DNA from 3 places in the Megamonas hypermegale genome. Region 3 is predicted to be linked to each of the others. Evidence: riboswitches for the same ligand, from Rfam matches in the RefSeq annotation. Region 3 holds a riboswitch; each other region holds the start of a gene.
What was found. Region 3 has a riboswitch for ZMP and ZTP ahead of CKV65_RS01200 (formate--tetrahydrofolate ligase). Riboswitches for the same ligand answer to the same signal wherever they lie in the genome.
Positions count from the first base shown of each region.

Region 1: it holds a riboswitch for ZMP and ZTP, as region 3 does, so the genes downstream of both, CKV65_RS09635 (phosphoribosylaminoimidazolecarboxamide formyltransferase) here and CKV65_RS01200 (formate--tetrahydrofolate ligase) in region 3, are expected to answer to the same signal.
Region 2: it holds a riboswitch for ZMP and ZTP, as region 3 does, so the genes downstream of both, CKV65_RS01765 (L-lactate MFS transporter) here and CKV65_RS01200 (formate--tetrahydrofolate ligase) in region 3, are expected to answer to the same signal.

Region 1 covers NZ_LT906446.1:1,996,807-2,000,039, forward strand. The annotation lists gene CKV65_RS09620 (AzlC family ABC transporter permease) at 1-463, shown strand, start outside; gene CKV65_RS09625 (AzlD domain-containing protein) at 453-764, shown strand; gene CKV65_RS09630 (ATP-dependent 6-phosphofructokinase) at 848-1,813, opposite strand; ZMP/ZTP riboswitch at 1,965-2,044, shown strand; gene CKV65_RS09635 (phosphoribosylaminoimidazolecarboxamide formyltransferase) at 2,082-3,233, shown strand, end outside.
Region 2 covers NZ_LT906446.1:374,516-377,748, forward strand. The annotation lists gene CKV65_RS01760 (ribonuclease J) at 1-1,130, shown strand, start outside; ZMP/ZTP riboswitch at 1,195-1,281, shown strand; gene CKV65_RS01765 (L-lactate MFS transporter) at 1,357-2,598, shown strand; gene CKV65_RS01770 (hypothetical protein) at 2,720-3,199, shown strand; gene CKV65_RS01775 (6-carboxyhexanoate--CoA ligase) at 3,204-3,233, shown strand, end outside.
Region 3 covers NZ_LT906446.1:247,375-250,607, reverse strand. The annotation lists gene CKV65_RS01210 (4-hydroxybenzoate octaprenyltransferase) at 1-288, shown strand, start outside; gene folD (bifunctional methylenetetrahydrofolate dehydrogenase/methenyltetrahydrofolate cyclohydrolase FolD) at 305-1,204, shown strand; ZMP/ZTP riboswitch at 1,202-1,289, shown strand; gene CKV65_RS01200 (formate--tetrahydrofolate ligase) at 1,367-3,034, shown strand; gene CKV65_RS01195 (MIP/aquaporin family protein) at 3,201-3,233, shown strand, end outside.

The sequences.
Region 1 (3,233 bases), 480 kb from region 3:
TGCTTTAAGTCAGCGTATGCATCCAGATACGCCGTGGTATCATCGTCTTTTAATTGGTTTTGATATTACAGATGAACTTTTTGCAATAACGATTGCACGCCCTGGATATCTTAATCCATTTTATACTTATGGAGCAATGCTTGTCACAATGCCATGTTGGTCTATTGGAACAGCACTTGGTATTATTGCAGGTAATTTACTTTCTGTAAGTTTAGTCAGCGCATTTAGCGTAGCATTATATGGTATGTTTTTAGCTGTAATAATTCCTCCAGCACATCAAAATAAAACAATTGGTTTATTTGTGCTTATAAGTTTTGTAGCAAGTTATATTGCCAATTATTTACCATATGTTTGTAATTTATCTGATGCTACACGCATAATATTACTTACTGTTATATTAGCTTCAGTTGCAGCAATTTTATTCCCAATAAAACAAGAGGAGAAGGCACATAATGAGCAATAGTGAAATTTATATTTATATACTTATAATGGCTGGCGTGAGTATGGCCATTCGTGTTTTGCCACTTACTTTAATTCAAAAACAGATAAAAAGTCGTTTTATACAATCTTTCTTGTATTATGTACCGTATATTACATTAGCTGTCATGACTTTTCCAGCGATAATAAATGCGACACAAAGTCCTTTTTCAGGAGCATTAGCATTAGTTGTAGGTATTATAACAGCATGGTTTGGAGCAAGTTTATTTCAAGTCGCTGTATCGTGTTGTTGTAGTGTATTTATTTTGGAATTATTTATTTTGTAATTTATATGAATAAAAAAGCTGTAATAAATTGAGCTAGCTCAATTTATTACAGCTTTTTATCTTTAAACGCATAATATTTGTTCTCAATAAGAGATGATTTCTGCAAGATGTTTTAAGTCTTCTGGATAAACTTTTTTATTGGTTACAGCATCACGTAAATCAACGCTTACGATTTGTCCTTTATTTAAACCAAATACAATACCATATAAACCAGATATAGCAGCAAGTGCAGCCTGTTCACCTAAAACACTAGCAAACACACGGTCATTAGCTGTTGGAGAACCACCGCGTTGTACTAAACCTAAAGTAGTTAAACGAGTAGAAACACCTGTTTTTTCTTGTAATTCTTTAGCTAAAGCTTGCATATCACCTACGCCTTCAGAAGCTAAAATTACGAGATAAGTTTTACCTTCGTCATGTAATTTTTTAGCTTTAGCAACGACTTTTTCTTGATCGTATTCATCATCTGGAACGATTACCATATTTCCGCCGCCGGCAACTGCTGTATATGTAGCGAGCCAGCCGTATTTGTTACCCATTACTTCTAAGATGAAAATACGATGATGTGCTGCTGCAGTATCTCTTATTTTATTGATAGCTTCCAAAATTGTGTTAGCTGCTGTGTCACAGCCAATAGCATAATCTGTACCCCAAATATCATTTTCAATAGTTGCAGGGATACCAATAACAGGAAAACCAGTTTCTCTAGCAAATTCTTCAGCACCACGTAAGCTACCATCACCACCGATGACGATAAGTGCATCTATATCACGTTTTTTTAGATTTTCATAAGCTGTTTGGCGTCCTTCTTTTGTGTACCAGCGTTTGCAAAAACTAGTACCAAGGAAAGTACCACCACGTTGAATTATATCAGCTACGGAAATAGAAGATAATTCTTCCATATTATCATCAACTAATCCACGATATCCATCATAGACGCCCCAAACGCGAGAACCATTGCTAAGTATTGTACGAACAACAGCTCTAATAGCGGCATTCATGCCAGGTGCATCTGTACCACTAGTCAATACAGCTATATTTTTATCCATAAATAAAACCCTCCTAAAATTTTTCCAAAACATCAATATAAATCTATAAAAAAACTCTATTTTATGATTATTTCGCTAGATGGTATACAAAATCCTTTTAAATCTTATGCTAATCTTGACAAGTAAAGCAATATAATGATAAATTTTATTTTAGAAACTGTGTAACTGACGGAAGTGGAATTAACTACATGAAGCACAGTAGATTATCAGCCGACCGTCTGGGCAAAATATATTAATTTATCAATTTACTTACAGGAGGAAATCGTAAATGAATTCTATGGAATTAAAGTACGGATGTAACCCTAATCAAAAACCAGCACGTGTGTATATGAAAGATGGACAAGATTTACCATTTACAGTTTTAAATGGCAAACCAGGATATATTAATCTTTTAGATGCTTTTAATAGCTGGCAATTGGTTCGTGAATTGCGTGAAGCTACAGGTTTACCAGCAGCAGCTTCATTTAAACATGTAAGCCCAGCAGGTGCTGCTGTTGCTGTGCCATTATCTGATACTTTAAAGAAAATGTATTTTGTTGAAGGTGTAGAACTCACACCTATGGCTACAGCTTATATTCGCGCTCGTGGTGCAGACCGTATGTCTTCTTATGGTGATTTCGCTGCACTTTCTGATGAATGCGATGCTGCTACAGCTCGTTTCTTAGCTCGTGAAGTATCCGATGGTATCATTGCTCCATCTTACAGCGCTGAAGCTTTAGAAATCTTAAAGACAAAACGCAAAGGTAATTATCTTGTAATTCAGATGAATCCTGATTACAAAGCACCAGAACTTGAAACAAAAGAAGTATTCGGTGTTACTTTTGAACAAAAACGCAACGATATTAAAATCACAGAAGAATTATTCAACAATGTACCTACTAAAAACAAAGAAATTCCAGAAGCTGCAAAACGTGATTTACTCATATCATTGATTACACTTAAATATACACAATCAAATTCCGTATGTTATGCAAAAGATGGACAGGCTATCGGTATTGGTGCAGGTCAACAATCTCGTGTACATTGTACTCGTCTTGCTGGTAATAAAGCAGATATTTGGCATTTACGTCAAGCACCACAAGTATTGAACTTACCATTTAAACCAGATGTTCGCCGTCCAGACCGCGATAATGCAATTGATGTATATATCTCCGATGAATATATGGATTTACTCGGTGGCGATGATTGGAAACGCGTATTCACAGAAAAACCACCAGTATTTACTAAAGAAGAAAAAGAAGCTTGGCTTGCTAAAGTAAAAGGCGTATCTCTCGGTTCTGATGCGTTCTTCCCATTTGGCGATAATATCGAACGTGCTCATAAATCCGGTGTAGAATTTGTTGCACAAAGTGGCGGTTCTATTCGTGATGATAATGTTATTGAAACTTGTGATAAATACAATATGGCAATGGCATTTGTT
Region 2 (3,233 bases), 130 kb from region 3:
CTTTCTCTGATTTAGGTAATAGAGGTGTTCTAGCACTTTTAGCAGATAGTACAAATGCTGAACGTGAAGGCCATACACCGAGCGAACGCACTGTAGGCATTGCGTTTGATAGAACGTTCCGCAAGGCAAAAAATCGTATTATCATCGCTACATTTTCTTCTAATGTACATCGCATTCAGCAAGTAGTCGATACAGCTGTGAAATACAATCGCCATGTAGCTATACTCGGTCGCAGTATGATAAATGTTGTCAATATTTCTATAAAATTGGGATATCTCAACATTCCAGAAGGTGTACTGATTGATGTTGATGAAATCAATAACTACCCATTAAATCAAATAGTCATTATAACTACAGGTAGCCAAGGAGAACCAATGTCAGCTTTGACTCGTATGTCTACTTCTAATCATCGCAAAGTTGGTATTTTGCCAGGTGATACGATTATAATATCAGCTACACCTATTCCAGGTAATGAAAAACTTGTTTCACGAACTATTGATAATTTGTTGAAACAAGGTGCTGATGTTGTATATGGCCGTGATGAAGGAATTCATGTATCTGGTCATGCTAGTAGAGAAGAATTAAAACTCATGCACAATTTGGTTCGTCCAAAATTCTTTATACCGGTGCATGGTGAATATCATCATATAGTAAAACATGCTAAATTAGCTGAAAGCATTGGCATGCCAAAAGAAAACATCTTTATCAGTGAAAATGGCCAAGTGTTGGAATTCACACGCGATGAAGGTCATGTTGCTGGTAAAGTAGTTGCTGGTAAAGTTTTAATCGATGGCTTGGGTGTTGGCGATGTAGGTAATATCGTATTGCGCGACCGTCGTCAGCTTTCTCAAGATGGTATTTTAATCGTAGTTGTTACAATGGATAAAGAACGTTGTTGCATAGCTGCTGGTCCTGATATCGTCTCACGTGGTTTCGTTTATGTTAGAGAATCTGAAGCATTGATGGAAGAAGCTAAAGAACGCGTTACAACTGCCATTGAAAATTGTTTAGCCAATAATATAACAGAATGGTCTGTGCTTAAAAATGATATTCGTGAAGCTATTGGACGTTATTTATATGAAAAAACCCGCCGTCGTCCAATGATTTTACCGATTATCATGGAAGTTTAATAAATAAAATTAATTTTGTTGTTGACATGTGTTAGATATTTGTTATAATAAAAGCATAATTTAATAAGCAGTGCGGGACTGACGGATTTAAAGTGGAATTAACCACGTGAACCGCAAAGCTAAAGAAAAGTCGACCGTCTGGGCAAAGAAAATTTTTGCTCAGACGGTTTTTTGTTTGAAGCATAAGTTTTCTTTTATGTTTAATTTTTGTAAAGGAGATTATATCATGAAAAACAGATGGCTTATCGCTTTATCAGCTGTAGGAATTCATATTTGTATTGGCAGTGTATACGCTTGGAGCGTACTTACAAAGCCAATTATGGAACAAATGGGATTTAGCTTACAGGAAACGACATGGACTTTTTCTTTAGCTATTTTATTTTTAGGTCTTTCTGCTGGATTTTTAGGAACTTTTGTTGAAAAACACGGCCCACGTGTAAGTGGTCTTACTGCGACTACATTTTTTGGTATTGGTATGTTCGGTACAGCATTAGCACTTTATTTGCATAATTTAGTTTTGCTTTATATTTGTTATGGTGTAATTGGTGGTATTGGTCTTGGTATAGGTTATATAACACCAGTATCTACACTCGTTAAATATTTTCCAGAAAAACGTGGTTTTGCAACTGGTCTTGCTATAATGGGATTTGGTTTTGCAAGTCTTGTTGCTGGTCCTTTGATGCAACTACTCACTGCTAATTTCGGACTCGTTACTAATTTCATCATTTTAGGCTGTGCATACGTTGTGATTATGAGTGCTTCTTCTCTTTATTTAGCACCACCACCAAAACAGCCAACTAAATTAAATACAGCAAAATTATCAACAATAACTAAAGCTCCTACTGTTATTAGACAGTATACTGTTGGTGAAGCTACAAGAGATTGGAAATTCTATGCACTTTGGTGGGTTTTCTTCACAAATATCACTTGTGGTATCGGTCTTTTAGCTGTTGCTTCTCCAATGGCTCAAGAAGTTGTAAAAATGAGCCCACTTGCAGCAGCTTCTATGGTTGGTGTAATCGGTTTAATAAACGGTTTTGGTCGCATTGCTTGGTCAACTATATCTGATTATTTAGGACGCAGAAACACTTATGTATTATTTTTCTTAATTGAAATTTTTGCTTTTTACGCATTGGCAAATACAACAGAAGCGTTTTTATTCCAGGTACTTGTATTGATTATAGTATCTTGCTATGGTGGCGGTTTCTCTTGTATGCCTGCATATTTAAGCGATTTATTTGGTACAAAACAGCTCAGTGCAATTCATGGCAGAATTTTAACTGCTTGGGGCATGGCTGGTATCGCAGGTCCTTTATTATTATCTTTTATCCGTGAAACAACACAGAGCTATGCGCTTTGCTTATATGTATTTTCTGGATTGTTCATCATAAGCTTAATCATTGCAATTATTTTGAAGGTAAAAACATCACGTAAAGAAAAATTGATTTCTAATAATATGATGGCATAAATAAAAAAAGTAAATGGCATTTTCGAAGGTTAGAAATAACTTTTGAAGATGCCATTTTTTATTTGACAATTATATTATCTTCATTTAAAATGTTAACTAAAAATAAAATAAGGTTAACAATGTGAAGTATAAAACATCTACACTGTGTGAAATCGCTATTTTAGTAGCAATGATTTCTATATTAGGCTCTATTAAAATCCCTAATATTATTCCTGGTATAGAATTTCAATTATCTGCACCGCTTGCTGTGGCAATTTGTAGTGTATTTGGCTTTAAGAAATACATCATCAGCGGAATTTTATCCAGTATTATTTGTTTGGCTTTAGGCACTCAAAATATATTGAATGTAGCAATTGCCATGCAATTTCGCTTAATCGTGGGCTTACTTTTATATTTGGCACAAAATCATCTTTATATGATTGTCATTGCTGGCCCTATCGCATCACTTATTGCTAGATTTAGTCTATTTTTCTTTTTAGGCAATCTAGGTGCTTTGACTTTTTCTATGCTTTTATTCACACTCCCAGGGCTTATTTTCACAGCAATAGCTTCTCCCATTTTGGTAAATATCTTAAAGAAAATAATTCATAAAAGGAGATAATATTATGCTCTACAGTATCCGCATGCGTTCAGCT
Region 3 (3,233 bases):
TTAAAGCATCATTTGCATTCTTTAGCGACAAAATTTGGCGTTGCTAAAGCTCATCGCATTGCCGCTTATCTTCACTGCGTATCAATATTATGCTTTATTTTAACTGGAATTTATTTTGATTTATCTTGGATTTATTACATTGGCGTTTTAATTGCTATTGTAACTTTAATTTATCAACACAATATAATTTCACCAAATGATTTTCATCGCCTAACGCAAGTTTATTTCATGCGCAACGGCATTGTATCTATTGTTATCTTTATATTTACATTAATAGATTTAATTTAAAGCGGAGGTGCTTATTTTGACTGCAACAATCCTATCTGGCAAAGTTTTCGCCACTCAATTTAAAGAAGAAGCAAAAAAAGAAATTTTAAACATTAAACAAGAATACGGCGTAACACCTGGTTTAGCCGTTATCATCGTAGGCGAAAATCCTGCTTCTAAAGTATATGTACGCAATAAACATAAAGCTTGCGAAGAAATAGGCATTTATTCCGAAGTCATTGAAATGCCTGAAACTACTACAAAAGAAGAATTAATTCGCAAAATCGATGAATTAAATTTTCGCAAAGAAATTCATGGTATTTTAGTACAATTACCATTGCCAAAAGCTATTGCGCAACATGAAGAAGAAATTTTAAATGAAATAAATCCATTTAAAGATGTAGATGGTTTTCATCCTATCAATGTAGGCAAGCTCGTCACTGGACAAGAAGCTTTAATCCCTTGTACTCCACACGGTTGCTTAAAAATGCTCGAAGCTAGCAATATAAACATCGATGGCGCTCATGCCGTTGTAATCGGCCGCAGCAATATCGTTGGTAAACCGATGGCACATTTATTATTATCTAAAAATGCTACAGTTACTATCTGCCATTCCCATACAAAAAATTTAAAAGAAATATGTAAAAGTGCAGATATTATAGTTGCAGCTATTGGTAAGCCAAAATTTATCACAGCAGATATGATAAAACCTGGTGCTACAGTAATCGATGTTGGCATTAACCGCATTGCACCAAAAAAACTTGTCGGTGATGTCGATTTTGAAAATGCCGTAAACGTTGCTGGAGCTATCACACCTGTACCTGGTGGCGTAGGTCTTTTGACAATCGCTATGCTAATGCAAAATACTGTTACAGCATTAAAAATGCAACTTGCTAATCAATATGCACTTTGTTATAATAAAGACATAAATTCATAAACGGTACGGAACTGACGGATTTTAAGTGGAATTAACCACGTGAACCGTACTATTTACAAAAAAGTCGACCGTCTGGGCATAAAATCATATGCTCAGGCGTTTTTTTATGTCCTGAGATATGAGATAATAGTAATATAAAACAAATTGGAGGTAATTACCCAAATGAAAACAGATGTTGAAATTGCTCAAGAAGCTGTCATGCAGCCTATAACTGAAATTGCTAAACACCTTGAAATCCCTGAAGATGACCTTGAATTATATGGAAAATATAAAGCTAAAATTTCCCTTGATTACTGGAATACATTAAAAAACAGACCAAATGGTAAATTAATCCTCGTTACTGCTATTAACCCTACACCAGCAGGTGAAGGCAAAACAACAACAAGCATTGGACTTGGTGATGCTCTTCACAAACTCGGCAAAAAAACTACAATTGCCCTTCGTGAACCTTCTCTTGGTCCTTGCTTTGGTCTTAAAGGCGGTGCAGCTGGTGGCGGATATTCTCAAGTAGTACCTATGGAAGATATCAACCTTCATTTCACTGGTGATTTCCATGCTATCACTACAGCTCATAACCTTTTAGCAGCTGTTATTGACAATCACATTCAACAAGGTAACGCACTTGACCTTGATGTTCGCCGTATCACTTGGAAACGCGTTCTCGACTTAAATGACCGCGCACTTCGCAATATTATCTGTGGTCTTGGCGGTAAAGCACACGGTGTACCTCGTGAAACTGGTTTCGATATCACTGTTGCATCTGAAATGATGGCAATTTTATGCTTAACTTCTGACCTTGAAGACATGAAAAAACGCCTCGGCAACATCATCATTGGTTATACACGTTCTGGCCGTATTGTTCGTGCTAAAGAATTAAACGTAACTGGTGCACTCACATTATTATTTAAAGACGCAATCAAACCAAACCTTGTACAAACACTTGAAGGTACTCCTGCGCTCATTCATGGTGGCCCTTTTGCTAATATCGCTCATGGTTGCAACAGCGTAATGGCTACAAAATACGCTTTGAAAATGGCTGATTACACTGTAACAGAAGCAGGCTTCGGTGCTGACCTTGGTGCTGAAAAATTCCTCGATATCAAATGCCGCTTCACTGGCTTTAAACCAAATGCTGTCGTTATCGTAGCAACAATTCGCGCTTTAAAAATGCACGGCGGACTTGCTAAAACTGAACTTGGCACAGAAAATATTGAAGCACTCAAAAAAGGTATGACAAACCTCGCTAAACACATTGAAAACATTCATAAATTCGGTTTACCAATCGTAGTTGCTATCAATGCATTTCCTACAGATACAGAAAACGAATTACAAGAACTCAAAACTCTTTGCGAAAGCATGGGCGCATCTGTTAGTATTTCTGAAGCTTGGGCAAAAGGTGGCGAAGGTGCTATTGACCTTGCTAAAAAAGTTATTGAAGCAGCAGAAAAACCTTCCGATTTCCATTATATGTATGATGAAAACGATACTATTAAAAATAAAATCAATGCAATTGCCACTAAAATCTACGGTGCTGACGGCGTAAATTACATTCCAGCTGTTGAAAAAACTATCGCAGAACTCGAAGCTGCTGGGCTTGATAAAATGCCAATTTGCATGGCTAAAACTCAATACTCCTTGAGCGATGACCAAACAAAACTCGGTGCACCAACTGGCTTTAGAATCACTGTTCGTGAATTACGTATAAGCGCTGGTGCTGGCTTTATTGTAGCTCTTACAGGTAATGTACTCACAATGCCTGGACTTCCTAAAAAACCAGCTGCTGAAAATATGGATATTGATATAAACGGCAAAATTACAGGCTTATTCTAAAAAATAATATTTTATAATACACCGCCAAAAATTAGACATCATATTTAACTTTTGGTGGTGTATTTTTTATAATAAAATCTTCTAATGGTTTTTTCATCTAAAACATCCAAAATAAATTTAAAATTTACTTTATTCTTTAATAACTATATGAAAGGAGATTATTTTTATGGACAATTTATTAGGAGAATTTATTGGTACA